Regions from separate parts of the Bacillus sp. WC2507 genome, predicted to be linked through region 3. Evidence: riboswitches for the same ligand, from Rfam matches in the RefSeq annotation. Region 3 holds a riboswitch; each other region holds the start of a gene.
What was found. Region 3 has a riboswitch for S-adenosylmethionine ahead of ACUN28_RS04020 (methionine ABC transporter ATP-binding protein). Riboswitches for the same ligand answer to the same signal wherever they lie in the genome.
Positions count from the first base shown of each region.

Region 1: linked by a shared signal. The riboswitch ahead of ACUN28_RS20130 (MFS transporter) and the one ahead of ACUN28_RS04020 (methionine ABC transporter ATP-binding protein) in region 3 are both predicted to bind S-adenosylmethionine.
Region 2: linked by a shared signal. The riboswitch ahead of mtnK (S-methyl-5-thioribose kinase) and the one ahead of ACUN28_RS04020 (methionine ABC transporter ATP-binding protein) in region 3 are both predicted to bind S-adenosylmethionine.
Region 4: linked by a shared signal. The riboswitch ahead of mtnW (2,3-diketo-5-methylthiopentyl-1-phosphate enolase) and the one ahead of ACUN28_RS04020 (methionine ABC transporter ATP-binding protein) in region 3 are both predicted to bind S-adenosylmethionine.

Region 1 covers NZ_JBQXPN010000001.1:3,803,157-3,811,234, forward strand. The annotation lists gene brnQ (branched-chain amino acid transport system II carrier protein) at 1-46, opposite strand, end outside; gene ACUN28_RS20120 (FMN-dependent NADH-azoreductase) at 285-977, opposite strand; gene ACUN28_RS20125 (arsenic resistance protein) at 1,271-2,236, shown strand; gene ACUN28_RS20130 (MFS transporter) at 2,292-3,515, opposite strand; SAM riboswitch class I at 3,645-3,750, opposite strand; gene ACUN28_RS20135 (DUF4153 domain-containing protein) at 3,885-5,132, opposite strand; gene topB (DNA topoisomerase III) at 5,533-7,677, opposite strand; gene ACUN28_RS20145 (hypothetical protein) at 8,012-8,078, shown strand, end outside.
Region 2 covers NZ_JBQXPN010000001.1:1,661,335-1,667,702, forward strand. The annotation lists gene ACUN28_RS08985 (carbon-nitrogen family hydrolase) at 1-708, shown strand, start outside; SAM riboswitch class I at 780-921, shown strand; gene mtnK (S-methyl-5-thioribose kinase) at 1,011-2,192, shown strand; gene mtnA (S-methyl-5-thioribose-1-phosphate isomerase) at 2,189-3,244, shown strand; gene ACUN28_RS09000 (YvrJ family protein) at 3,319-3,480, shown strand; gene ACUN28_RS09005 (3-hydroxybutyrate dehydrogenase) at 3,613-4,389, opposite strand; gene ACUN28_RS09010 (PadR family transcriptional regulator) at 4,585-4,917, shown strand; gene ACUN28_RS09015 (DUF1129 domain-containing protein) at 4,917-5,681, shown strand; gene ACUN28_RS09020 (DUF1129 domain-containing protein) at 5,698-6,368, shown strand, end outside.
Region 3 covers NZ_JBQXPN010000001.1:766,903-774,980, forward strand. The annotation lists gene ACUN28_RS04005 (toprim domain-containing protein) at 1-150, shown strand, start outside; gene ACUN28_RS04010 (thioredoxin family protein) at 154-462, shown strand; gene ACUN28_RS04015 (hypothetical protein) at 617-961, shown strand; SAM riboswitch class I at 1,087-1,194, shown strand; gene ACUN28_RS04020 (methionine ABC transporter ATP-binding protein) at 1,374-2,399, shown strand; gene ACUN28_RS04025 (methionine ABC transporter permease) at 2,392-3,057, shown strand; gene metQ (methionine ABC transporter substrate-binding lipoprotein MetQ) at 3,081-3,893, shown strand; gene metQ (methionine ABC transporter substrate-binding lipoprotein MetQ) at 3,966-4,772, shown strand; gene sufC (Fe-S cluster assembly ATPase SufC) at 5,011-5,796, shown strand; gene sufD (Fe-S cluster assembly protein SufD) at 5,812-7,104, shown strand; gene sufS (cysteine desulfurase SufS) at 7,104-8,078, shown strand, end outside.
Region 4 covers NZ_JBQXPN010000001.1:1,652,627-1,660,704, forward strand. The annotation lists gene ACUN28_RS08935 (GGDEF domain-containing protein) at 1-1,015, shown strand, start outside; gene ACUN28_RS08940 (serine hydrolase domain-containing protein) at 1,106-2,242, shown strand; gene ACUN28_RS08945 (NAD(P)-dependent oxidoreductase) at 2,247-3,125, shown strand; gene ACUN28_RS08950 (DUF3909 family protein) at 3,131-3,463, shown strand; gene ACUN28_RS08955 (hypothetical protein) at 3,515-3,790, opposite strand; gene ACUN28_RS08960 (1,2-dihydroxy-3-keto-5-methylthiopentene dioxygenase) at 4,098-4,610, opposite strand; gene ACUN28_RS08965 (methylthioribulose 1-phosphate dehydratase) at 4,588-5,226, opposite strand; gene mtnX (2-hydroxy-3-keto-5-methylthiopentenyl-1-phosphate phosphatase) at 5,223-5,882, opposite strand; gene mtnW (2,3-diketo-5-methylthiopentyl-1-phosphate enolase) at 5,879-7,123, opposite strand; SAM riboswitch class I at 7,188-7,295, opposite strand; gene ACUN28_RS08980 (pyridoxal phosphate-dependent aminotransferase) at 7,360-8,078, opposite strand, start outside.

The DNA of each region.
Region 1 (8,078 bases), 3.0 Mb from region 3:
TTAAACCAATAACTACTATGAACGAAAACGGTACTTTATTCGTCATAATATAACCTCCATTCAAATTTCCTTATCTCATTTTCCAATTTTAACTAATTGAATTTTCTGAATATTTAATTTAAGTATCAACTATTCTTGAACTCATTATAGTTTGCTATATAATATTTTGCAATACTATTTTCAAACTTTTCTTTTATTTTATAAATATACATTTTTTAACATAGAAAATAGACTAAAAAACCAACATGGTCATCCATGTTGGTTTTTCCATTTACTATCATAAATTAAAATTTCGCAGCTACTTTTTTAACGTTTTCTAAACCTTCTTCAACAATTTGTTGTGAGCGATCTGGATATTGATTGTGTCCTTCAATTACAACCGTCTCTGGATTTGTAATCCCCCAGAATCCAAGTACAGTTGTTACGTAATTAACTGCCATTTCCATTGGAGCCATTTGTTCTGAAGAGTAATCTGAACCACGAGCACCTAACACAACTACTTTCTTACCACCAACTAAACCTTCTGGACCATTAGCTGTATATTTAAACGTTTTTCCAGCTTGAGATAAGTATGAAATATATGTGATTAATGGTGCTGGTACTGTAAAGTTCCATAATGGGAACGCAAATACAACTTTATCCGCTTCTAAAAACTGATTTAAATATTGATCTACTGTAGCAACTGCCTTCTCTTCTTCAGCTGTTAACTCCATACCTTGGCTACGTTTGTATCCACCTGAAATAGCAATATTTCCGTAATAAGGAAGATCTAATGCAAATAAATCTAACTCTGTAATTTCTGTATTCGGATTTGCTTCTTTATAAGTACTTACAAATGTTTCATACATTTTTGAACTAACTGCTTGCTCCGCTGGACGATCGTTTGCTTTTACAAATAATACTTTTGACATTTTTTTATTCCCCTCTACTTTTGTATTTTCTTCTTTTTTACCAAATAACGAGCTAAATAATCCCACTTTCTTCACCTAAACTTTCTTATCATATTCATTATTCATCATCATAAAAATTCTTATTCTAATAAAAAGTTCCAATTGATACCTTAAATAAAGCTAATCAAAACTTTTTGTTATTTAATTACCTTATGTAAGTGATTGTAATATAGCCACTTACTTTAGTCAAGTAACTTTTAATATTAATTTAAATCTCGAATTAAAAATATTAACTAAAATACAATTGAACACCAAATACGACTTTATTACTTGTATAATAAACTTAGAGAGGAAAATTCATATTTAGAAAGGATTTATTCATGAGCACTATAGAAAAGATTCAAACTTTTATTATTCTTTTTGCTGTTACATGCGGCATCATACTTGGACAATTTAATGTCATACATATGTATTCAGACAAATTTATTGTTCCCTTCTTATTTTTCATGCTATATGGATTATTCCTCAGCATCCCTTTAAAAGAAATAAAAAATGGATTTCGTAATTTAAAATTTGCTGGAACGAGCCTTACTATTAATTTTGTATGGACACCTCTCCTCGCTTGGGGATTAGGAGCACTATTTCTTTCCGATCATCCAGCACTTTGGGTTGGATTTATTATGTTAATGGTTACTCCATGTACAGATTGGTACTTAATCTTTACTGAAATAGCGAAAGGTAATGTAGCACTTTCTACAGCGATTTTACCGGTAAATTTAATTTTGCAAGTACTACTCCTTCCCATTTATTTATTTTTATTTGCTGGTGTTATGAAGACTGTAGCAGTTTCTGTTTTAGTAGAAAGTATTGTTATCGTAATCGTCTTACCATTTTTACTTGCACACGCTACAAAATTCATTATGAATAAAATGAAAAAAGCTGAAACACTCGAGAATAAACTCATTCCGTTTTTCAGCTCTGCCCAAATTGTATTTTTAAGTTTAGCAATAGTAGCGATGTTTGCATCACAAGGAAAATATTTACTACAAAATATGAAAGTCGTTTTATTATTACTCATTCCTGTTCTATTGTTCTTCATCATTAATTTTGTACTCGGACAATTTATCGGACGCATGATGCGTTTATCTTATAAAGATACAGTAAGTCTAAACTTAACAACTTTAGCAAGAAACTCACCTGTTGCACTCGCTATTGCTGTGACCGCTTTTCCAGACGAACCTCTTATCGCTCTCGCGTTAGTTATTGGACCGTTGATTGAACTGCCAGTACTTGCTTGTGTTTCACAAGTGTTGTTGCTTATTAAGAGAAAACAACAATATACATAATAAAAAACGTCCTGTTATGGGACGTTTTTTGTTTTTGAAAAATTTCATACAACACTTATTTCTTATTTATCATCACAAACGAAATAACTGAAACTAAAAACGTAATAATACCAATTATAATAAATAGAATAGAAGCTGAAATTGACTCTAATGAATACCCTGTTATTGCAATTCCAACTGGAGTTGATACCAATAATAATGAATTTAAAAAACCAAAAAATCTCCCTTGCACTTCATTTGGAATTAATTTTCTATACAGTACTCCAAAATATACATTACTCACTCCAAATGCAATTCCTGATAAAAAATAATAAACTGAAAATAATACCGGATTTAACGTCGTACCCATTGCAGCATTAAAAATCCCCATAATAGCAGTACATATAAAAGCAGTCGTAATCGTTTTATATGTACGAATCTTTTTAGTAATAAATGCTCCTATTAAAATCCCTATCGGTGATGCCGCAAAAACTATACTATACCATCCCGTAGAAAGGTCCATTTCTCTAACAACTATTACTTGTAGTGAAAGCATACACGCCGCTCCAAGTAAATTAATAACCACAGCGCTCATAAGCAATGTTTTCAATGATTGATTACTATTAAATATGGAGAAGCCCTCTTTAAAGTCTTCGTAAAAAGGCTTTTTCTTTTCTATTTTCAACTCACGTGGAAATTTGATGTTCATTAAAATTAAAAAAGATATAAAGAATGTGAGTGAATCTAATACAAATACTCCATGAAAACTAAAAATACTAATTAAAAAACTCGCCATTAAAGGAATGGCAACCGATATGATTTGTATTGATATTTGCCTCAGTGTAATCGCCTGTTGAACATGCTTTTCTTCCACATATGTTACTAATGCTGCATTTGAAGCTGGTGTAAATAAGGCACTCCCCATCGAACGTATAATAAGTAAAAGTAGTAACGGAATGTATAGCATTTTATTGTAAAATGCTATAACTGCAATTAAAATCATAACGATACATCTCATAACATCCGCAATTATCATAAGCTTTCTTCGCGACATTCGATCTGCTAACGTTCCTGTTACAGGTGCAAACAGAATTGCCGTCGTTGCTATTGCAATGTTTACCCCAGAAACAAGTATTGGAGAATTCGTTAATTTCATTACCCATAACGGTAAAACGAGCGTAACCATTGAATTGCCTATCAAAGAAATACAACTTGCTAAGAAAAAATACGAAAAAACTTTATTGCTCCAAATACTATCACTAGTGCTATCCTCTTTTAAACTTCCAACTTGATTATTCACTACGCCCTCCGGTTTCTTCTTCTATATTTTCTTTAATTCTTTCGCTTCTGTATCACCACCTTTCTAATTCTCCATTTATATGACAAAAAACCTTCTTCAAAATAAGAAGAAGGTTTACTTATACCCATTTTCTTATCTATTAGGACTTTTAGACCCTACAGGATTTAGCACCTTTATTTAACATTAGGTTGCTGAGGCTTCGAAGGGCCAGTCCCTCCACCTCTCTTAATAAGAAGTTTCTTATTTAATTATCTAAATTCATTATATTTTACATCAAAATAATTTCAATATGTTTTTCTATACAGTTAAAAGAAGATGACATCTATCATCCTCTTTTAACAATTTTGTCGTTACGTTAATAAAGCCTTTCTAATTAAAAATTAAAGGAAACGTAAATATAACGAAAGCTGCCCAAAGTCCGTAGATTGGCAAATACTTCGTGACGGCATCTTGGATAGCTCTCGGTCCTGATTTGTTTTGTAGAAAACGCATATAGGAAAACATAATCCAAATGAGATTTGCCCAAATCAGTATGTTTACGCCTAAAACAGCAAGTCTATTAGGTGTAATACCGTAAGAAGAAAGTCTGAATACGATAGCTGATAATGCCACAGTGTCAATAATAAGCGCCAAAACAATTAGGGCACAATTTATATAATCTGAAATGTTCTTTTTCTCGTCTGAGTCACTCTCAACGATAGAAAATATAGTAACAGCCAATACACCAAGGAGTATTCCGTTGAAGGCCATTAGGAAATTGCGGTCCAAGAACGGATTTTTCCCAACCCATATAACCGTTATAAGATAGATCAACAATGTGATCAGGACGAGCGGACTAAAAATTTTAGATATGTATGGTGTAATATTTTTAGCAAGTTTAAGATTCATTGATACTAAATATGCAGCCACTACAGCGAGAGCGGCAGCTCCAAATAAAACAACATTACTAAAATAGAATTCTCCTATATCCAAGTCAACAAAGCTAAATAATCGCATAGTGAATACTGCTAGTATCATTCCACTCACTGCCATGCTCGCGTAGAGAAGACAATATTCTAAATTAAATTTAATATAAGCTAATCTTGTACTGCCTTTTGAATATTCATTTCCCGTAAACGCAAGTCCTACTAAGACCCATAACAATATAGGAAGATGTAAATACGCAAGGATACTGCTGTCTTTATAATTTAATGGCAACATATTAAGATACAACCCGGCAATTAAGAACAACGCTGCAAGGAAATAAATAATACTTTTTTTCGGCGTATTATTGTAAATAAAATAAGCAGCAATAAAAGGAATTACACCAAAAGCTAGGTTAATTGGAGCGATTGCTTCCTGCTCGACAAAGTGGAAAATGATTCTGGTACTTAGCCCAGCTAGAATAGCTAGCATGCCCATGAATAAGAAACCTTTTTGAAACAACGATTTTTTTTCTTTATTTGCCGTCTCCTTGAAATGCAACCTTTCATACCAAGCACCTAGAACCTGAGAATCAGGGTTTTGGGCCCATGCTTGTGAGAATGACTTTTTAAAAGATTTCGGATCTTTTCTATACATTCTCTCCAACTCATGAGGGTTATCCATATTTTCAATAATCACATTGTTAATGTCCATATTTATACCTCCTCTAATTTTAAAAATAACGTTGTTACCTTTTCTATAAAAAGCACCACACTTATTTACTCTGTTTTTGATTTTAATATAAATTTTATCGTTTTACAATAAAATTTTATTATTTTAGATAATATTTTTATTGCATATTTTCACATACATCAGTATAAAATACTTTCAGTTGTGCTCTTAATTGCTTATTTTTCCTTTATATAAAAGAAATGATAAAGATACTATAAACATCCTATTTAATACTATCTTTTCAAATATTTTTTATTGTTAGCACACAAAATCCTGTAATTACAAAATAAAAAAGCATGACATAAAGTTGTCATGCTCTCTCTTTTCTATCCATATTTTTTAAATCTAACCTTTTACAAAACCTTGTATTTGCTAAAGCCACTTAATTCTCAAACACAAAATTAATCTTATTATCTTTCCACTCTAACTTCGCATCAAATGTTTTCTCGCCCTTTTTAAAGCCTTTAATTAAATCGGTCTTCTCACCTTTTAAAAGCTTTGTCATATTCTTTTGCGAAATTGTTTTGCTTAATATTTTCTTCGAGATGGTAAAATCACATTGTGTCGTGTTGTAATTAGAACAACCGTAAAACGTTGACTTATCAATCACATCGCCATCACATTTTTTACAGCTACCAACCTTTTTACCTGTTGTAAATTTCGATCCTTTTCGTTCAATCGATTCAACATGTAGTCCAGTGAAATCCCATTTCTCAGACATTTCCACTGCATCTTCAATAATTTTAGCTGATAGCTTTTTCGTTTGTTCCATAAATGTAGCGGGAGAAGCGGTACCTTCACCAATTTCCGCAAGGCGCTGCTCCCATTTCGCTGTCATTTCTGGTGAAGCTAGTATTTTGTCTCCGATTGCGGTAATTAATACTTTTCCTTTATCGGTTGCGTACACTTGGTTCTTCTGCACATCTATATATTTACGGTCTTTCAGCATCGTAATAATACCTGCACGCGTTGCCTCAGTACCTAAACCTTCTGTTTTCTTTAATACTTTCTCTAACTCTTCATTCTCTAAATACTTACCGGCCGTTTTCATTAACGTAATAAGTTGTCCTTCAGTATAACGCTTCGGTGGCTGTGTTTTTCCTTCTTTCACTTTTACCTTTACAACTTTCCCTTGTTCACCTTCAGCTACAATTGGAAGAATTGTTTCATCATCTTTATCATCTTGGAAAATAACTTTACGCCATCCTTCTTGAATTTGCTGTTTTCCTTTCGAAATGAATTCAGCACGTTCGTCTACAAGCGTTGTAATCGTTGTGTAGTCAAAGATTGCTACTTCATAATGTGCCGCAATCAGTCTTCTTACGATCATGTCGTAAATTTTCTTTTCATCACCTGATAGTTTGCTTGGATTTGTAACTTGCTCTGTCGGTATAATTGCATAGTGATCTGTAACTTTCTTTTCATTCACATAGCGCTTGTTGTTCATAATCGATTCAATTGGTGCTGGCAATAAACCTTTATATTCATCAAACTGACTTAATTTCTGTAAAATATCAGGGAACGTCGCTGCTTCTCCTTGTGTAACATAGTTAGAATCCGAACGCGGATAAGAAACTATCCCTTTTTGATATAGTGCTTGTGTTATATCAAGTGTCTTTTTCGGTGAAAATTTAAAAGCTTTATTAGCAGTCGCTTGCAATGCTGATAAATTAAATAAAAACGGCGGCTGAAACTCTTTACGCTCCGTTTTCATTTCCTTTACAACAGCCGGTTTCCCTTGGCAAAACGCCGCAATTTTATTTGCCATATCAGGGTCTTTTAAGCGGGATTCACTATCCTTCTCCCATTTCCCCTCATACTTCTTTCCTTCTATATTAAAGGTTGCGAACACTTCCCAGAACGGCTCTGACTTAAAGTTTTCTATTTCCTTTTCACGCTTTACGATTAACGCGAGTGTCGGTGTTTGTACACGACCAGCTGAAAATACATCATTCATTCCTTTTTTCTTTAACAAAATACTAAACACACGTGATGCATTCATACCAACGACCCAATCCGCACATGACCTTGTATACGCCTCATAGTACGTATTGATTGTATCTGATTCGTCAAGCAAGTTTTTAAATCCTTGATAAATAGCTTGCTTCGTTAAAGACGAAATCCATAAGCGCTTCATCGGCTTTTGTACATTACAAAGATTAATAATGTTTCGTACAATTAATTCCCCTTCACGCCCAGCATCGCCCGCATGAATAATTTCTGTTACCCCCGGATTATGTAACAGCTGTTTCACAATGTTAAACTGTTTATACTTCGACTTTGTTACTTCAAATTGAAATCGTTCAGGAATCATCGGTAACGTATTAAGTGACCATTTTTTCCACTCTGCATGATAATGTTCTGGATTACATAACTGCGTCAAATGACCAATTGCCCATGTACAGTACGCTCCATTTGGAAATAACTCATTCGCTTCTACTTCTAAATATCCATCTTTCCTGCGATATTTAAACTGTGAAACAAGAGCCAAACCTTGATCTGGTTTCTCGGCAATAATTAATTTCATTTTATAACTCCCTATCTGTATTCCAGTGTTACTTTCGTTGTCTATCTGTTTAGAGGCGATGATAAAAGAACAATCTTATTTATCATTCGCGGGTTACCCCGGGTAATGGGATAACTATAATATTATACGCTTATTCTTTATTGCTTCACAATAGAAACTCACTATATAACAATTTCTTTCTCATGCTTACAATCAAAAAAGACGCCCTGAAAAATCAAGCGTCCACTTGCTTACATTCATGAAATTGTGCAGATAATATGCAGATTTAAATACGCATAAGTACTCTCCATATGAACATATGATGAAATGAATAATAGGACAGGGAGGTATCATAATGTTTACTTATACATTAACCGCCTTAACACTTTGTTGTATCTCGATTCTTATTACATCATACATTT
Region 2 (6,368 bases), 890 kb from region 3:
AAAATAAGCGAAGCGATGAAGGAAAGACCAGATGTTATCGTCTTACCAGAACTATGGACAACAGGATATGATTTAACAAGACTTTCTGAAATTGCAGATAGGGATGGATTGCAAACGAAAGAAAAGCTGAAAGAATGGTCGAAGCAATATGGTGTACATATTGTCGGTGGGTCTATAGCGAAGCAAGCAGAGCAAGGTGTTACAAATACAATGTATGTAGTAAACAAGGAAGGAGAACTAGTCAATGAATATAGTAAAGTTCATTTATTTCAGCTTATGGATGAACATAAATATTTAATCGCTGGAAATAGTACAGGTGAATTTAAGCTAGATGATGTTGAGTGCGCCGGCACAATTTGTTATGACATTCGTTTCCCAGAGTGGATGCGTGTTCATACTGCTAAAGGTGCAAAGGTTTTATTTGTTGTAGCAGAATGGCCATTAGTTCGTTTAGCACATTGGCGTTTGTTATTGCAAGCAAGAGCAGTCGAAAATCAGTGTTATGTTGTTGCATGTAATAGGGCAGGAAAGGATCCGAATAATGAGTTTGCCGGTCATTCTTTAATTGTCGATCCTTGGGGCGAAGTTGTTGTGGAAGCGAATGAAGAAGAATCAATTTTATTTGGAGAGCTTACATTCGAGAAAATTAAAGAAGTACGCAAAGGAATTCCGGTTTTTGCAGATCGTCGTCCAGAATTATACAAATAAAATGTTGACAAGTGATTTTTATTCTTGGTATAGTCTTCAACATAAAGTTAAAAATTCAAAAAATTATACAACTCTTATCAAGAGCAGGTGGAGGGATTTGGCCCGATGAAGCCCAGCAACCGACCGTAATACCATTGTGAAATGGGGCGTTTATTTACGCCAAAAGGCACGGTGCTAATTCCAGCAGAAAGTTTACTTTCTGGCAGATAAGAGGGGAGAAGATAAACTTCAAACCTCTTTCTTAGTGGAAAGAGGTTTTTCTGTGTTAGAAAAACCTCTGAATTTAAAAGGGGGAGAAGACGATGGGATATTATTCATTAACTGAAACAACAGCTATACAATATGCAAAAGAACACGGTTATTTTGAAAAGAAAGCAAATGTAGTTTGTCATGAAATTGGAGATGGAAATTTAAATTACGTGTTCAAATTAGATGATGGAGAGAAGTCTATTATATTAAAACAAGCATTGCCATATGCGAAAGTAGTTGGTGAGAGCTGGCCATTGTCTATAAAAAGAGCAACGATTGAAAGCAAGGCACTGCAAATCTTTGCGAAGTATGTACCAGATTATGTTCCGGTAGTGTACAGTCATGATGAAGAGTTAGCGGTAACAGTCATAGAAGACTTATCAAGGTTAACAATTACAAGAAGGGGATTGATAGGCGGAGAAGAGTACCCACTTTTATCTCAGCATATCGGTCGTTTTCTAGCACATGTTTTATTTTACACCTCAGATTTCGGTTTGCAGTCAGAAGAGAAAAGGGTACTAGAAGGTACATTTGTAAACCCAGACCTTTGTAAGATTACAGAAGATTTAGTGTTTACAGATCCGTTCGGTCATTACGATACGAATGATTATGAGCCGGAGTTACAACTAGCGGTTGATGAATTGTGGAGTGACAAAACTTTAAAGTTAAAAGTCGCGCAATATAAATATAAATTTTTAACGAGAAAAGAAGCGCTTATTCACGGTGATTTACATACTGGTAGTATTTTTTCATCACCTTCTGAAACGAAAGTGATTGATCCGGAATTTGCAACATATGGCCCATTTGGATTTGATCTTGGTCAATTTATTGCAAATCTATTATTAAATGCTCTATCTAGAGAAGAAGAACAGAGAAATTTGCTATTTTTCCATATAGAGAAGACGTGGAGTTATTTTGTAGAAACTTTTACGAGGTTATGGATTGGAGAAGGTGTAGAGGCATATACGAAAGAAAAGCAATGGCTACCAATTATTTTGCAAAATATTTTTACGGATGCTGTCGGATTTGCCGGATGTGAGCTTATCCGTAGAACAATTGGCTTAGCACATGTAGCTGATTTAGATGAAATAGCAAATAAAGAAGCGAGAATTCAAGCTAAGAAACAAGCGCTATCCTTAGGTAAAGAACTAATAAAATATGAATCTAAGAGTGCTGATATTCAACTGTTCCGAACATTATTTCAACAGACGGTTTCTGGAGGGATAAAAGCATGAGTACAATTGTTACTATTCCGAGGTCTGTCAGTTGGAAAGGGGATGCTATTGCAGTATTAAATCAAACAAAGTTGCCGCATAGCACAGAATATAAAACATTAACGACGATTGAAGAGGTATGGAAGAGTATTGTCATGTTAGAAGTGCGAGGAGCACCTGCAATTGGAATTGTAGCTGCATTTGGCTTGGCGCTTGCATCCAAAAAATATAACACTGTACATATGGAAGAATTTCAAAAGAAGTTTAATAGAGATTGTAATTATTTAGGAACATCACGTCCGACAGCAGTCAATTTATTTTGGGCAATCGATCGTATGAGAGAATCTATTCAAGATATTACTACAATAAAAGAAGCACAAAAAATATTAGAAGAAGAAGCGCTTCTCATTCAGCAAGAAGATGAAGCGGTATGCCGGAGTATTGGAGAACATGCATTAACATGCTTTAAAGACGGGAATAATATTTTAACAATTTGTAACGCTGGCAGTATTGCAACTGCTAGATATGGTACTGCATTAGCACCGTTTTATATTGGGAAAGAAAAAGGTGTACATTTACATGCGTATGCGTGTGAAACGAGACCTGTTTTACAAGGCGGACGTTTAACGACCTGGGAATTAAAACAGGCAGATATTGATGTAACACTTATTACAGATAATACGGCAGCGCATGCTATTCAAACGAAAGAAATAAACGCGATTATTGTAGGGGCGGACCGAATTGTTGCAAATGGAGATACAGCAAATAAAATCGGAACAATGAATTTAGCGATATTAGCAAAGTATTTCGATATCCCGTTCTACGTTGCAGCTCCGTTATCTACGTTTGATATTACGAAACAAACAGGTGCAGAAATTGTTATTGAAGAAAGAGATGAAACAGAAGTTACGAAAATTTTTGGGAAACAAGTGGCGCCAATTGGAACTGATGTTTATAATCCTGCATTTGACGTAACACCTAATGAATTAATTACAGGTATTATTACTGAAAAAGGAATTATACGTGGGGATTATAAGCGAGAAATTGCATCATTGTTTGAAAAAACAAGCTAATACATAATAGCTTGTTTTTTTATGCCTAAATATGTTCTTTTCTCTTATTTATATAATGAAAGGAGGCGAAAAAGATGGAAGAGTGGATCAAAATGATAGGTAATGTAGGGTTTCCCATTGTTGTAACATTATATCTACTCCATCGAATTGAAAGTAAATTAGATGGGGTAATTGTTGCAATAGAAAAGTTGCCGCGGCAATTACTACAGTATGACGATCCTCGGGATAAAAAATAAGGTTTGCTCTTCGTGAGCAAACCTTATTTTTTATCCCGCATTAATGGGCAGTAAGACCCCACCTTAAACTTCAGTGAAAGCAAAGAAGTTAGGTGGGGGATAAAGAAAACCCCCACTCAATAAAGTTTCACTTTATTGAGCAGTATAACCACCATCGATAACGACAGCTTGTCCAGTTATCCCTTTAGCTTTTTCACTTGCTAAAAACATAGCATAATCCGCGATTTCTTGTACTTGTAATAAGCGTTTTTGTGGTACAAGTGGATAAATGACATCTTCTAAAACATTTTCAAGTGGTACATTTCGTGTAGTAGCTAAATCTTGTAGTTGATTACGCACAAGAGGGGTATCGACGTAACCAGGACAAAGAGCATTTACAGTAATACCGTGAGTAGCGCCTTCTAAAGCGGCAACTTTTGTTAATCCAATTACGCCATGTTTCGCGCTATTGTAGGCAGCTTTTCCAGCGAATCCAACGAGGCCATTAATGGAAGCTACATTAATAATACGACCATATTTTTGCTTTTTCATAATTGGGAAAGCATGCTTAATTGCGATAAAAGGGGCGATTTGCATAATTTTAATAAGTAGTTCGAACTTTTCGGTTGGAAAATCTTCAATTGGTGACACGTGTTGCATTCCTGCGTTGTTAATTAATATATCTAATGAACCGAAATGATTAATTGTTTGAGAAATTGCAGCTGTAACTTCTTCTTCAGATGTAACATCACATTTTAAACCGATAGCTTGATAGCCTTCTTTTTGTAATTGGTTAGCAGCTTCTATTGCACGTTCTTCAAGACGATCGGTAATAACAACTTTTGCACCTTCTTTTGCAAAAGCGTTTCCCATTTCATAACCAATACCACTTGCAGCACCTGTTAAAAAAACAACTCGATTCGTAACCATGGTGAAAAACATCCTTTCGTAATAAAGTTCTCATATTGCTCTATTTAGAGAGTGGATAATAAAAATCCTGCAAAGATTTGGAAAAATATCGCTAGCTATCTTGCTTTACAAAATAGTCCTTGCTATACTATTTTGTAAAGCAAGATACTTACGCTTGTCTATCTTGTAAAACAAGATAGTGGGAGGATTTGAGTTATGTCGACAAGTCAAATGCTGAAAGGGATTTTAGAAGGATGCTTACTTGCTATTATTTCTGAAGGTGAAATATACGGTTATGAAATGAGTGAAAAGCTAGCGAAGTATGGCTTTACCATGGCAAGTGAAGGAAGTATTTATCCGTTATTAATACGAATGCAAAAGGAAGGATTAATAACAAGTGTAATGAAGGAATCTCCATCTGGACCAAAGCGAAAATACTATACATTAACAGAAAAAGGCGAGGAAGCACTTAATGAATTTATGGATCGCTGGGAAGCGATGCAAAGTAGTGTAGAGCGTCTACTTGAGGGGAAGGGGAGAAAAAAATAATGCTATCCAGTGAAGCACGAAAGTTTTTATTAGATATGAGATTATTTTTAGCGGCAAAGAGTGTGAAAGAAAGTGACATCGAAAGCTTTATCGAAGACGCAGAACTTCATTTAATAGAAGGTGAGAGTGATGGGAAAAGCGTAGAAGAAATTTTCGGAAGCTCACCGAAAGAATATGCAAATGAACTTGTAAAAGTAATGGAAAGGGATAGACAGGAAACGTGGAAGCAAATTGGATTTACGGTAATGAATATCGTGTCGTTTTGGATTATTGCTTCCATCTTAATAGTGAATAACGGAGTTTTACAAATTTCACTTATTCAGTGCATTGGCTATAGTTTTACATTGATCGTAGCTGTAATGGGTCCTAATTTTCTACTTCGGAAAATGACCTTCGTAACAAGATTTACAAAAACATGGTTTTCTATGTGGTCTTTAGTCATGATTGCGCCAATGTTTTTAATAGGAGCTGTTAGTATATTAGATGTGATATATCCTACAAAAATGCTCACATTCACCGAAATGCAAAGTTATATATTAGCTGGAGGTATTTTTATTATCACAGTAGCGATAAATATGTATGTTGAAGGATGGTTTAAAAACTTATATTTAATTATTCCACTTTCTATTATGTTAGTGTTTAAAACATTTACATCTGAAGATCTCGTGCCAATGTTATTTCAAATTATATGTTTATATGGAAGTTTATTTATTTTAATTTTCCTTGAAATTATGATGAAGACGAATAGAAGAGAAACTGTTTAATAAGGGAGGGATTATTATGAAGATTTCTAAAGAAGGGAAAAAGTTTTTAATTGATACGAAAGTGTATTTAATAACAAAGGGAATGAAAGAAGAAGATGTGGATGCCTTTATAGAAGATGCAGAGCTTCATTTAATAGAAGGAGAGCAAGAAGGAAAGACGGTAAGTGATATATTTGGTGATTCACCAAAAGAGTATGCGGAAGAATTAGCGAAAGAGATGGAGAAGGATAAAGGCGGGAGTATAAAGACTATTTTAGGAATGATAATTGGGATAGGTGGATATTGGTTACTTACAAATATTTTATTTGAAAGTCCGAATCATGAATTTACATTAACGAATGTACAATTGATTGGGTACCCAATTGTTTTAATGATTACTATTGTGGGTATTATCTTTGCTTTTAAGATGTCATCATTTAAGAGTAAAATAAAAGAATTTAGCATTATTTATGTAGCAGCATTGCTACCAATTTTATTACTAGTATTATTAATGTTTATGAATAAATGGTATGGGACACCTGTATTACAATTAACTACTATGCAAAGTTATATACTAGCGGGAATGGTTTTATTAGTGCTGTTAATAGGTGAAGCGTATATACTTGGATGGATTGGAATACTAGCTGTTATCGTACCACTATTCATTATGTTTGTATTTAAAGAATTAGGGAAGAACAACTCATATTG
Region 3 (8,078 bases):
TTAAGGAAACAATTTCGAAAAGAATTTCCGCAAGCAGAGCATATTTATATTGATCGCTCGTACCGGGAAGTGGCAACCGCGCCATCTTCACACTTAGCAAATGTATTATGGGGAGCTGACATTGACGTTTATACAGAATATTTACGGTAAGGAATGATAGAAGTGATTGACTGGACAGGAGCCGAAGCAACAGCCCTAATAGAGAATGAAGAAAAAACAGTGTTATATGTATATACTCCAATGTGTGGAACATGCCAATTAGCAAAAAAGATGTTAACAGTCGTTGAGATGACAATTGAAGACTTGAAAATTGGAATGTTAGATTTAAATTATGCTCCGCATTTAGCGAAAGAGTATGGAATCGAAAGTGTACCGTGTTTACTTGTTTTTGAAAATGGGACACTCATGAAGAAGATATATGCATTTCATTCGGTTGAATATTTATATACGGAATTAAAGTAGGCGGCAAAGTTTTTGCCGCCTCGACATATTTCTTGGGAAATATGTCGAGATGCAGGGTGGTTACAGTATTTGTCGAGCGAAAGTAACAGGATTGCTCTTTAGTGAGAGGGAATGGTATGTGTAATAGAAAGTGATATGAAGGATGTGATTTAGGGTGAAATTATATTCTTTGCTGCAATCATTTGTAAATTACGCTAATGGTCAATATCATTTAGAGCCGCTTTTAAGACAAGGAGAAAAAACTGTTAATTTTCGCTTTGGAGATGAAAGTTGTTCGTTACAAATTTCAAGAGATTATATAGAGCTGCTACATGAGGAAAGAGGAACGGAGCAAATCGTTTGTGTTGATGAAGAAGATGTAAAACAATTGGTGAACGGCAATGTACGATTGCAAATGTTAATGAACGATGGACGTGTACAATATTCGGGAACGTATCGAACGATGCTATTAGTTGAATCGATGTTTCATATATGTAAACCGATGTCAGTAGGTGCTTAAAATTCTGAAGTTTCATTTTTTGCGAAAATTTCTGTTGACATGGTGTATGGATATTGATACAATTCAATTCATAAAATATAGACAATTTCATAAATTACAAATCAGACGAAAATGTAATCTGATTTCTCTTATCAAGAGAGGTGGAGGGACTGTGCCCTGTGAAGCCCGGCAACCGTCAACTTATGTTGAAATGGTGCCAATTCCTGCAAAGCAAATGCTTTGAGAGATGAGAGAGAGGGATAATGTTGTTATATACGCATATAAACCTTTCTGCTTCTCTAAAGCGGAAAGGTTTTTTTGTTGTTTGAATGTGGAGGACATTCAAATAATAAAAGTAATGATAACGGTGGACTACACGCATTAAACATAAAAAATTGCGGAGTCGATCCAAATAAAAAAGGGGTGATACACCATGATTCTATTAGAGAATGTAAAGAAAATATATAAAGCAAAAAGCGGTGATGTCACTGCTGTAGATAACGCCAATTTAAAAATAGAGAAAGGCGAAATATTTGGTGTTATCGGATATAGTGGTGCTGGGAAAAGTTCGTTAATCAGATTATTCAATCAGCTAGAGAAACCAACTTCAGGACAAATTACAATTGCAAATCGTGTCATTTCAGCCATTACAGGAAGCGAACTTCGTAAGGCAAGGCAAGAGATCGGAATGATTTTTCAGCACTTCAACTTACTTTGGTCACGAACCGTACGTGAAAATATCGAGTTCCCACTTGAAATTGCAGGAGTCGATAAGGCGGTGAGAAGAAAACGTGTTGACGAGTTAATTCACCTTGTTGGATTAGAAGGAAGAGGAGACGCGTATCCATCCCAGCTAAGCGGAGGACAAAAGCAACGCGTTGGGATTGCAAGAGCGTTAGCTAATAACCCACAAGTACTTTTATGTGATGAAGCAACGTCAGCTCTTGATCCAGAAACGACAGATCAAATTTTAGATTTATTATTAGATATTAATAAGCGTCTCGGTTTAACAATTGTACTCATTACACACGAGATGCACGTGATTCGAAAGATTTGTAATCGTGTTGCGGTAATGGAGAAAGGAAAGATTGTAGAAACAGGTCCAGTACTTGATGTATTCCGTAATCCACAGAAAGATATTACAAAACGATTTGTACAGCAGTTAACGGATTCTGAAGATACAAATGAAACGATTGAAAGTTTAATTGAAAAGTATCCAGATGGTAAAGTAATTCGTTTGCAGTTTATCGGTGAGGCTGTAGAAAGACCAGTACTTCAAAGATTGATGCAACGCAGTGATATAGAAGTTAGCATTTTGCAAGGGAATATCGCACAAACGAATAATGGTTCTTACGGTAGTTTAGTTGTTCATTTAAATGGTGAGGAAACAGCGATTCAGCAAGCAATAGAGGGAATACATCAAGATCAAGTAGAGCTGGAGGTGATTGCACATGGATAAGTTACTCACAAATGTTGATTGGAATCAAATGTTAGAAGCAACTGGTGAAACGTTATATATGACGGCAATCGCCGCTCTTGCAACATTTGTTTTAGGACTAATTTTAGGATTGTTACTCTTTATGACAGCGAAAGATAATATATGGGAAAACAAAGCGGTTAACACGGCAATTGGAGCGTTCGTAAACATTTTCCGCTCGATACCGTTCATTATTTTAATCATTTTATTAATCCCATTCACAAAGATTCTGCTTGGAACAATTCTTGGAGCGAGTGCAGCACTTCCAGCTTTAATTATTGGAGCGGCACCATTTTACGCGAGAATGGTTGAAATCGCACTTCGTGAAATTGATAAAGGTGTAATTGAAGCTTCGAAAGCGATGGGAGCAAAAACAAGCACAATTATTTTGAAAGTGTTAATTCCAGAATCGTTACCAGCGTTAGTATCTGGTATTACGGTTACGACAATTGCGTTAGTAGGCTATACAGCAATGGCGGGAGTTGTTGGTGCTGGTGGTCTTGGAACACTTGCTTATTTAGAAGGATTCCAACGAGGAAATAACGATGTAACAATCGTTGCGACAATTTGTGTATTACTAGTTGTATTTTTCATTCAGTGGATTGGTGATCGTGTAACGACTCGAATAGATAAACGATAATAAAAAACGGGAGGATGTTTCAAATGAAAAAATTATTACTTACAGCACTTATTTCAACTTCAATTTTTGGGTTAGCTGCTTGTGGCGGGAAAGATAAAGATGAAAAGAAACTAGTTGTGGGGGCTTCTAATGTGCCGCATGCGGTTATTTTAGAAAAGGCTAAACCTTTATTAGAGAAAAAAGGAATTGAGTTAGAAATTAAAAAATTCCAAGACTACGTATTACCAAATAAATCGTTAGCGGATAAGGATTTAGATGCAAACTACTTCCAGCACATTCCGTATTTGGAAAAAGAAATTAAGGATAAAAAATATGATTTTGAAATAGCAGGGAAAATTCATTTAGAGCCAATTGGTGTATATTCTCAAAAATATAAGAGCTTAAAAGAACTTCCAGACGGGGCGACAATTATTATGAGTAATTCCGTTACTGACCATGGACGTGGTTTAGCAATTTTACAAAAAGAAGGCATTTTAAAAATTAAAGACGGAGTAGATCCAGTTAGTGCAACTCCAAAAGATATTGCAGATAATCCGAAAAACTTAAAGTTCAAAACGGATATTGAGCCTGGTTTGTTACCACAAGTGTATAACAATAAAGAAGGAGACGCTGTTTTAATTAACTCGAACTATGCAATTGATGCGAAATTAAACCCAGAAAAAGATGCGATTGCAATTGAAGGTGATGATTCTCCATACGCAAACGTATTAGTAGTTCGTAAAGGTGATAAAGATAAAAAAGCGATTAAAGAACTTGTAGAAGTATTGCATTCTAAAGAAATCGAAGACTTTATTACTAAAGAATATAAAGGAGCGGTTGTTCCTGTAAAAGAATAATTGCTGAAAAGGGCTGGTGTATGCCGGCCCTTTTTTCTAACTACATAACTATTGGGGAGAAGGGGACATCATATGAAAAAGATTCTACTGTCAGTTGTTACAGCGCTATCTGTATTTACATTAGCTGCTTGCGGGGGGAAAGATGAGAATAAGCTTGTTGTTGGAGCTTCTAACGTGCCGCACGCTGTTATTTTAGAAAAAGCACAGCCAATATTAGAGAAAAAGGGTATTAAATTAGAAATTAAAAAATTCCAAGACTATGTGTTACCGAATAAAGCGTTAGCGGATAAAGAAATTGATGCGAACTATTTTCAGCACATTCCGTATTTAAATAAAGAAATTCAAGAAAAAGGATATAAAATTGTAAACGCAGGAAAAATCCATTTAGAGCCAATGGGTATCTATTCTAAGAAATATAAAAGCTTAAAAGACTTGCCAGATGGCGGGACAGTTATTATGAGTAATAACGTAGCGGAGCGTGGCCGTATGTTAGCACTGTTACAAAAAGGCGGCGTGATTAAATTAAAAGACGGTGTAGATGTTGTTAAAGCAACAGTAAAAGATGTTGTAGAAAATCCGAAAAACTTAAAATTTAAAACAGATGTAGAGCCTGGATTGTCACCAAAGCTGTATGAAAATAATGAAGGTGATGCTCTATTTATTAATTCAAACTACGCAATTGACGCGAAATTAAATCCAACAAAAGATGCAATTGCGATTGAAGGATCAGATTCTCCGTATGCAAATATTATTGCAGTTCGTAAAGGTGACGAGAAGAAAAAAGAAATTAAAGAGCTAGTAGAAGTACTGCATTCAAAAGAAATTCAAGATTTTATTACTAAAGAATATAAAGGTGCTGTACTTCCGGTAAGTGAATAAGTATAAGGAAAGGACTGGAAAATTCCCAGTCCTTTTTTCTTTATATAAATAAGAAGAAAGGTGTATCATATAAGGATGCAAGGGAAATACTTATATACATTTGTGAAAAAATTGTTACATTTTTTCATCGTTTGCGATATCATTTTATTTGATATAAGATTAGAATGAGAATAAAATGAGAATATGAACGTTTTAGTAATTTTTAAAATGTATATATAGGATTAATGGAGGTATTGAGATGGCTGGTTCTACATTAACGGTTAAAGACTTACACGTATCAATTGATGGCAAAGAAATTTTAAAAGGTGTAAACCTTGAAGTAAAGGGTGGAGAAATCCACGCAATTATGGGACCTAACGGAACAGGTAAATCAACTTTATCTTCTGCGATTATGGGTCACCCAAAGTATGAAGTAACAGAAGGTAGCATCATCATCGACGGTGAAGATGTATTAGAAATGGAAGTAGATGAGCGCGCACAAGCCGGTCTATTCCTAGCAATGCAATATCCAAGTGAAATTAGCGGAGTAACAAACGCTGACTTCTTACGTTCTGCAATTAACGCACGTCGTGAAGAAGGCGATGAAATTTCTCTTATGAAATTTATCCGTACATTAGATAAAAACATGGAATTCCTAGAAATGGATCCAGAAATGGCACAACGTTACTTAAACGAAGGTTTCTCTGGCGGTGAGAAAAAACGTAACGAAATTCTTCAATTAATGATGATTGAGCCAAAAATCGCAATCTTAGACGAAATCGACTCTGGTCTTGATATCGATGCATTAAAAGTTGTATCTAAAGGTATTAACCAAATGCGCGGCGAAGAGTTCGGTTGCCTAATGATTACGCATTACCAACGCTTATTAAACTACATCACTCCAGACTTCGTTCACGTTATGATGAACGGTCGTATCGTTAAATCTGGTGGTCCTGAGCTTGCACAACGTCTAGAAGCTGAAGGTTACGACTGGATTAAAAAAGAATTAGGTATTGAAGACGAAACAACAGAGCAAGAAGCGTAAGAGAGGAGCATAAACATGACAATCGGTACATTACCTTTCGATCAAGAAACAATCCGTCAACGCGCAAGCGAAGTAAACGAAGCTGCTTGGTTGACTGAGTTCCGCTTACAAGCTCTTGCACAAGCAACTGAACTTCCAATGCCAACGCCTGATAAAACGAAAATTGAAAAATGGGACTTTATCGGAAAAGGCGACGCTGCTAAGCAAGAGCCTGTAAGTTCTTTAACAGAGCTTCCAGAAGCAGTGAAAAACTTAATCGATGAAAATAACAGCGTATTAGTACAACGCACTGGTACAACTGCATTCGTTTCTTTAGCAGACGAAGCAAAAGAAAAAGGTGTTATTTTTACAGACATCGTAACAGCTGCAACAGAGCATGCTGAACTATTACAAAAGTATTTAATGAAAGACGGCGTGAAGGTAGACGAGCATCGTTTAACTGCACTTCATGCTGCATTAATCAACGGCGGTGCATTTGTATATGTTCCGAAAAACGTTGTTCTTGAAACTCCACTTCAAGCTGTATTCTTAGTAGACGGCGAAGAAGCTAACGTATATAACCACGTATTATTCGTAGCTGATGCGAACAGTACTGCAACTTATGTAGAAAACTACGTTGCAAATGAAAATGCTAAAGGTATTGCAAATATCGTAGCAGAAGTAATCGTGGAACAAGGCGCACAAGTGAAATTCGGTGCGGTTGATCTATTAGCAAAAGACGTAACAACTTACGTTAACCGCCGCGGTGTTGTTGGACGCGACGGCCGCATTGATTGGGCTCTAGGTCTTATGAATGACGGAAACACAATTTCAGAGAACGTTACGAACTTAATGGGCGACGGATCATATGCTGATACGAAAACAGTAACAATTGGCCGTGGTAACCAAACACAAAACTTTACAACTAAAGTTGTTCACTTCGGTAAACACTCTGAAGGTTGGATCTTAAAGCACGGTGTACAAAAAGATAGTGCAACATCTATCTTTAACGGAATTGGTAAGATTGAACACGGTGCATCTAAATCAAATGCACAACAATCTTCTCGCGTTCTTATGTTAGACGAGAAAGCTCGCGGTGACGCAAACCCAATTCTTCTAATTGATGAAGATGATGTAATGGCAGGTCACGCAGCTTCAGTAGGCCGCGTAGATCCGTACCAATTATACTACTTGATGAGCCGTGGTATTCCAAAACGCGAAGCAGAACGTTTAGTCATCCATGGATTCTTAGCACCTGTAGTAAATGAGCTTCCAATTGAAGGAGTAAAAGCACAGCTTGTTGAGGTAATTGAAAGGAAAGTTCGCTAATGAATATTCATGAAATACGCAAACAGTTTCCAATTCTTGATCAAAAAGTGAACGGCAAACAACTTGTTTATTTCGATAGTGCAGCAACTTCTCAAAAACCAATTCAAGTCATTGAAACGTTAGAACGTTACTATAAAGAATATAATTCTAACGTGCATCGCGGTGTTCATACGCTCGGTACGAAAGCTACCGACGCGTATGAAGGTGCACGTGAGAAAGTTCGCAAGTTTATTAACGCGAAATCAATGGAAGAGATTATTTTCACGCGCGGAACGACAACTGCATTAAATACAGTAGCGGCTAGCTATGGTCTTGAAAATGTAAAAGAAGGCGATGAAATCGTTATTTCTTACATGGAGCACCATAGTAACATCATTCCGTGGCAGCAAGTTGCGAAGAAAACGGGTGCAACTTTAAAATACCTTCCGCTTCAACCAGACGGTACAATTTCTTTAGAAGATGTTCGTCAAACAGTTACACCGAATACAAAAATCGTTTCTATTATGCAAGTATCAAACGTACTTGGAACGATTAACCCTGTAAAAGAAATCGGAGCAATCGCACACGAAAACGGTGCAATTATGGTCGTTGACGGTGCACAAAGTACACCTCATATGAAAGTAGATGTACAAGATTTAAACTGTGATTTCTACGCATTATCTGCTCATAAGATGTGCGGACCTACAGGTATCGGCGTATTATATGGCAAGAAAGAATTGCTAAACAATATGGAGCCAATTGAATTTGGTGGTGAAATGATCGATTTCGTAGATTTACAAGAATCTACGTGGAAAGAGCTTCCGTGGAAGTTTGAAGCGGGTACACCGATTATCGGTAATGCAATCGGACTTGGTGCGGCAATTGATTTCCTAGAAGAAATCGGTCTTCATAATATTGAAAAGCATGAGCATGAATTAGCGCAATACGCTTTAGAAAGACTATCAGAAGTAGATGGCGTTACAATTTATGGTCCA
Region 4 (8,078 bases), 890 kb from region 3:
GGATCAACAGATAACAAGCGAGTTTGCAGAGGTACTTACGTTAGGAATACGTAATATTGTGATAGCCCCTGTGACTCCACAAATGGTGTTAGAGGAAGTGAATAAGAGTTTGTATCAACTTTCTTTAGTGAGGCAAGTAGGTTTGCAACAAGAACTACTTCAAACGATGTTTGATTTTCAAAATGACCTATTATTTATAGTAGAAGACGATGAGATTGTTGATTGTAATACAAATTTTTTAGAGTTTTTCGGATATGAAAATTTGTTTACCTATCGTGAGCAACATTTAGTATTTGCTGAACATTTGATTAGAGAAACTGGATACTATTCAACAACTCATGATATAACATGGTTAGATGATACATTATCCTATGATAGAAGAATTAAGATGTCCAATTATGAAGGGGAAGTGTCAACTTTTTTATTGCGTGCGACACCACTGCCAGAAGATTTATCAAGATTTATTGTGAAGTGTACAGAGATTACAGAATTAGATGAAATCTATCGAGAACAAGAAAGGCTTGCTATGATAGATTCATTAACAGAGATTTATAATCGTTTGAAGTTCCAACAAATACTAGAGGCAGAATGGGATAATGCAATGCGTAACGATGAAAAAATAGCACTTATTTTATTTGATATAGATAATTTTAAAACAGTAAATGACACATATGGTCATGATTTTGGTGACTTAGCATTAATTCAGCTTGCAGAGCTTATGAAATCTAAAGTGGAGCAGCAACATGTATTTGCAAGGTGGGGAGGAGAAGAATTTATTATATTAGTAACGAATACAGTAGAAAAAGAAGCATTTCAGGTTGCGGAATCATTACGATTTTTCATTGAAACAAAGCAATTCTCAGGAATTTCGAAATTAACAGCGAGTTTTGGAGTCGCGTTATATGAACAAGGGATTACAAGAGAAGAATTAATGCAACGAGCGGATATTGCATTATATGAAGCAAAAAAAAATGGGAAAAATCAAGTGTGTGTATATAGAAAAGAAAAAAAGTGATTTTTCGCAACAAATTGTTGCGATTTTTTTTTATTGTTTGATAATAGAGTGTGGGGGGGATTTTGAACGAAGGAATTATGGAGGAACAACATGATAAAAAAAATAATGACGATGGCTTCGCTGTCTGCTGTATTTTGTGGTGGAGTATACTATTTTCTCTATAATCCCAATATAAAGGAAAGCACTGTATTAACAACTAAAGTGAATCCTACTATTGAATCAGAAGTACAAGAGAATATAGACGAAAAAGAAGAACAACAAATTGATTATGCTAGTATATCTCAAAAATTAGATCAATATTTAATAGGAAAGCAATTTAATGGAACAGTTTTAGTAACAGATAAAGAGCATGTTGTATTGAATAAAGGCTATGGATATGCTGACGTTCGAAATAAGATAGAGAACACGCCTCAAACAAAATATCGTATCGGTTCTATTACGAAAACAGTCGTGGCCACATCTATTTTACAGCTACAGGAACAAGGGAAGCTAAATATTCAAGACAATGTAAATAAATATATTCCCTCTTTTCCAGTAGATAAAAATATCACCTTATATCATTTGTTAACACACACATCAGGTTTACCAGAAAGTGGAAAAGGTAAAGTGAATGCGGCTTCCCGTAAAAATTTAGTAAATTGGATTGGAAGTCAAAAATTAGAATTTCCACCAGGATCAGGTTGGAGATATACAGATTATAATTATATGGTGCTTGCTTATATTATAGAAAGTATATCAAAAAAACCTTTAGGAGATTACATAAAAGAAAATATATTTGCTAAAGCAGAAATGCATGAATCTGGTATGGGAAATATGGCTCAGGGAGATCAGCATTTTACTAAAGGATATGTAAAGAAAGAGAATGTACTTGAACCTGCACAAAAATTGTTAATGGATTGGTTATACGGATGCGGTGAGATGTATACGACAGTTGGCGATATGAAGAAGTTAGACGAAGCGATTATAAATGGGAAACTTCTTTCTGAACAAAGTATACAAGCGATGTTTTCACCTTCAGCAGAACGAGAATATGCATTTAGTTTTTATATATATCCGGATTATTTTCATAATCATGGTGTACTATCTGGTTGGAACACTTTCAATAATTTTAATAAAGAAAAAGGAACTTTTGTTATTTTATTTTCAAATGTGAAAAATAGTATGGATGATGAATTTAATAAAGAGTTCCGAAAGACGGTAAGTGATTTATTAGAACAAAGGGGATGAGAAAATGGAACGTAAAAATGTATCAATAGGTTTCATCGGTATTGGTGTAATGGGAAAAAGTATGGTGCGTCATTTAATGCAAGACGGTCATAAAGTATATGTATATAATAGAACGAAAACGAAGACAGATTCTTTAGTACAAGATGGTGCGAATTGGTGTGATACACCGAAAGAGTTAGTGAAGCAAGTTGATGTTGTAATGACTATGGTTGGATATCCACATGATGTAGAAGAAGTGTACTTTGGGATAGATGGAATTTTGGAGAATGCAAATGAAGGCACGATAGCAATTGACTTCACGACATCTACACCAACATTGGCAAAACGTATTAATGAAACAGGTAAAAGTAAGAATGTATATACGTTAGATGCGCCTGTATCTGGAGGAGACGTTGGTGCGAAAGAAGCAAGACTCGCAATTATGGTTGGTGGCGAGAAAGAAATATATGAAAAATGTTTACCGTTATTTGAAAAACTAGGAACAAATATTCAGTTGCAAGGACCAGCTGGAAGTGGACAACATACAAAAATGTGCAATCAAATTGCGATTGCTTCTAATATGATTGGAGTATGTGAAGCTGTTGCTTATGCAAAAAAAGCTGGACTAGACCCAGATAAAGTATTAGAGAGTATTTCAACGGGGGCAGCAGGTAGCTGGTCATTGAGTAATTTAGCTCCTCGAATGTTGAAGGGAGATTTTGAACCAGGGTTTTATGTAAAGCATTTTATGAAAGATATGAAGATTGCTTTAGATGAGGCTGAAAAATTGCAATTACCAGTACCAGGTTTAAGTTTGGCGAAGGAATTGTATGAAGAGTTAATGAAAGATGGGGAAGAGAATAGCGGAACACAAGTGTTATACAAAAAGTACATAAGGGGGTAATTGAGATGGATCTTCAAAAATTTGATGAGATGATTGATGCTGTACAACGAGCAACTTGTATACAAATTAGTGAAAAACAAAAAGAAGCTTTTAAACAAAAATATGATTTTGAACCGAAATTCGAATATGGACGAGATGAGAAAGGGCATTACGTCATTCGAACTTCAAAAAAGATGCTAGAAGAAATGGAATTTTATTTGGCATTGAAATATGATCGTGATGGAGTTGATCTTTATATGCAAGCAGAGATTGACGGTATATGTCACGTATCTGTTAGCTATAATGAAGATGTCCTACATTTACAAGAATTGTTTCAATTTCTAGAAGAAAATAAATAAAAGTCCTCATTTGAGGGCTTTTATTTATTTAGGTATATTTAATTTTTATAATTATAAGCTAGAAGCCCGGCGGCACCGTTCAATTGGGAATGGAATAACTTGCGCGATGTGATTAGGACCAAATTGTTTTGTACGAGCATGGCGTACTATATAAAATGCACACAGAATTGAAACAGGAATAGCACCGAACAAACCAAAAAATAAAGCGCTTACACAAGATGCGACAAAACCTAAAACACCAACTTCTAACTCTTCCATAATAGCTCCTAGAATAACAGGAAGTGCTCCACACGTAACCCCCAGTATAAGTGCGATAAGTAAACTCATGATTATCCCCCTCTGTTTGCGATATTCTTTTCCTTTTTAGTTAATTGTAGTATATCATATACAAAACAGAATTTTCAGAAAAAATTCAAAAAAAGTTCAATAAATGTTCAAAAAGTATTAAGAAATACACTTGAAAACTAGAAGGAGAAGATTGTTTTTGAACGGATGGATTCATACGTTTGAGAAAAATAAAAAATCAGGCTTATTTCATTTTTGAAATAAGCCTGTTCCATAGGAGGATGTATATATGTAGAGTGAATAAAAGGTTGGAAAAGGGGGTCCAAGTCCTTTTATTCAACTAACTACCTTAATAGATTGGAACCCAGCCTTCAGTTGTAACAAAAATACGAATAGCTACAACTTGGCGATCATCTTGCAAGGTAAAATAATGTCTTGCATTTTCAGGAACAGATATGAGATCGCCTGGCTCAAGTTCAACGTCAAAGAACTTCCCATCTTTTCCTTCAATAGCAAAGATGCCATGCCCACTAACAATAAAGCGAACTTCATCATCAGTATGATGGTGTTCTTTTTGGAAATTAATTAACAATTCATCAAGGTTAGGTGTGCTATCAGAAAGTGAAATGACATCATGTGCTTTATAACCTCGGCGCGCTGAAACATCAGCGATTTCTTTTGAAAACACAGCTAATATTTCAGCCTTGTTTTCATCTGTTAACGAATAATTTTCATTTAAATGAGTAGGAAGCTTAGAGATGTTCCATTTCTCATATAAAACGCCTTCCTCTTGTAGAAATTTAGATACTTCCACCTCATTTTCAATGCGAGTATTTATTTCATGAATACGAATTTGCGCCATTAGAAACGCCTCCTTGAATTGATAATAGTTTTATATGAAATTGGAATAAAAACTCGTAAGCCTCTAATCTTTTCTTTGCATCAAAGCTATCTCGTCCCCATACGGTAATACCATGGTTACGGATTAATACTGCTCCCGAGTCACCTTGTATATGCTTTCGGAAGTTTTCTCCAAGCGTTGGGATATGGGCATGGTTTTCAATAATAGGAATGTGAATTGTTGCATCTTCTTCCCAAATATCGAGAGCTTTAATAATTTCTTGATTTTGAAGGGTGACTACATCACCATATAAATTTGTGATGACATTGTTATCAGTTGTATGAACATGAAGTACGCACCCGGCATTCGTATTGTTATAAATATGTGTATGCAAGATTGTTTCTGCTGAAGGACGTAATTCAGTCTCTAATACGGGAACCCCTAGATAATCTACTAATAGAAAATCATCTGGAGTAGTTTTTGTTTTATCTTTACCACTTGCTGTAATGAGAAAAGTAAGTGGTTCATGACTAACCTTTATAGAAATATTACCACTCGTTGCTGGAAACCAATTTCGTGTTGTTAATTCTTTTTTTATCTCGCTTAAGTCATACCATTGACGAAACAGTTGTTTCATAATTTCACCTCCAACAAATGTTTTAATGCAGCTTGAACATCGTGAAATGTTTCAAAAGGTGTATAAGAAATATGATTTTCTTCACACTTTTTAATAAGGAAATCACGAGCGAACACTTTATCCGCTTGTTTCGCAGCTTGTAAATCAGTAATTGAATCTCCAATCACAATATGGAAGTCATTCGTATCACTTAATTTACGGATTAGTGATGATTTACATAATCCGCAATGATTTTGACAATGATGATCACAAGGATGAGGCCACTTAACGGTAATGTATTCACTTGAAAAATCTGTTTCATTACAGTAAATTCGCTCTTTTGGAATGAGTCCTTGTAAGAGTGGATAGACGAAGAAATCCATTCCACCTGATATAACGTAAAAAGAAATATTCTTTTCATTTACAAATTGTATAAATTCATGAAAACCACTACGGATTTCAGCAGTTTCTATTAAAAACTGAATCATATCATCGTGCAGATTAGTAGGTATTAATTGAAATAATTGAGAAACACCTTCTTGAATAGACAGCTCTTGTGATAAAATTCTATTCTTTACTTCTTCGGCTTCTGGTGGTGCGAATTTTTCCATAATGGACATAATGTTATCATTATTTGTAATCGTTCCATCGAAATCACAAAATACTTGAATACTCATAATTTCACCCCATGAGAAGGATTTCCCCATATTTGTAGTGCACTATGCAAATTTATGTCATTTACTTCATGGAGTGGTTTATTTTGCAAAGTAGCATCAATTGCAGTACGGAAAGCTTTACCGCCGCCCTGTGCTCCATTTGGATGTCCGTGTATTCCTCCGCCAGCATTAATAACAACATCTTTACCGAAATCTCGTAGAATAAAGGGAACGAAACCAGGGTGAATACCAGCAGACGGAACAGAAAAACTCTTCTTGAAAAATGCATCGTCTTCAGTTAAATGTTTTGAGATAGCAAGAACTTCCTCTTTTTCTAACGCAACACTTCCGTATGGAGATGGGAATAATGAAAAGTCAGCGCCAGCATAACGTAATAGCTTTCCGAGTAATAATGGAGATGAAATTCCATATAACTTTGATGCTGAGTAAGCACCACTTACAGCAGGGTGTGCCATAATAGGGACTGGGATTTCATCATCTTCTGCAAGTGATTGTAGTACATCTAGTCCGTAAGCAAATACGTTAAATAATAGAATATCAGCCCCAGCTTGCACTGCGCGTTTCGCATTTTCTTTTAAATCAAAAGTTCGTCCTGTTAAATTTACGGTATATAACGTTTTATGTCCGTATGTTTCATATACGGATCGTAAAACTTCTTTTCCAGATACAATGCGTTTCGTAAGAGGTGTTAATGTATTCTCAAATAATATTTCATCATCTTTTACTATATCTACACCACCAATTGCTTGATCGCGTAATTGCGTTTTTAAATACCCAATATTTCGTCCAATCATTCCTTTAAAAATACTCATTAAAAGGGGACGATCATGCACTTGTAAAAGGTTTCGAATACCATCTATGCCGAACTTTGGACCAGGAAAATGTTTTTTTAACTCGTCTGAAAAAGTTAAGTCAATTAATTTCACTTCGCCATCAAGTGATAGTTTTCCGAATGTAGTTGTTAAAATTGCTGGTAAGTCTGGACTGAAGTTTAATAACGGATATTCGATTTTAATAATCCCGCGTTTTACTTTTTTACGTAAATACGAATTGGTATGTTCTTGTTCAGCTAATTCCTCAACATGGATGACGTTACCTTTATGCTGTTTTAGTTGCTCTTGCAATAAGTGTGGCAAATGAGTCCAAGAGCCAATTGTTAAACCGAGTGCAATTTGCTCGGCCTTTTTTTCTAAGTTATGTGAATCATCATGGATTAAATACGTCGCTATAATTCCGCTCATTGTTATACCCTCCTAGTTAAATAAAAAAACCTCTCAGCTAAGGAGAGGTTTTTTTACAACCAGCTCCTTATCTGTCAGCGTAATGCTGCGAGAATTAGCACCGTGTCTACAATTATGTAGATCGGTTGCCGGGCTTCGTCGGGCTCGTCCCTCCACCTGCTCTTGATAAGAAGTATTTAGAAATGTTTAAATTTTTAAGATAACTGAATTTTGTCAGATATTTTTCATGTTGTCAATTATTTTTTGAAAAAATTTAATTTATCAATTCGATTAATGGCTTCTCGTAATCTATCTTCTGTATGCAAGAGACCAACGCGGACATAGCCTTCGCCGTGCTCACCAAATCCAACACCAGGAGCAACTGCAACGTGTGCTTTTTCTAGTAAAATATCAGAGAATTGCTCAGATGTATATCCTTCTGGTACAGGAAGCCATGCAAAGAATGATCCTGTTGGAATGTCTACATTCCAACCAATTGAGTGACAAGCTGAAATAAGAGCATTTCTGCGAGATTCGTAACTATTTACAAGATCTACGACGCAAGATTGTGAACTTAAAAGTGCTTCACGGGCAGCATCTTGAACTGCACCAAAAATACTAACATACATATGATCTTGTAATAAGTTAATTGTTTCAATGACACTTTCATTCCCTACGGCAAAAGCAATACGCCATCCAGCCATATTGAAAGTTTTCGATAAAGTGTAAATTTCAATTCCTGTATCTTTGGCACCGTCTGCTTGTAAGAAACTAACGGGCTTTTGACCATCAAACCCAATAGCACCGTAAGCAAAATCGTGAACAACTAATATATTATGTTTATTTGCAAAATGAATGGTCTCATCAAAGAAATCTTTTGATGCAGTAGCACCGGTAGGATTATTTGGATAGTTTAAAAACATTAATTTCGCACGCTCGGCAATAGAGTTATCAATTTTTGTATAATCTGGTAAAA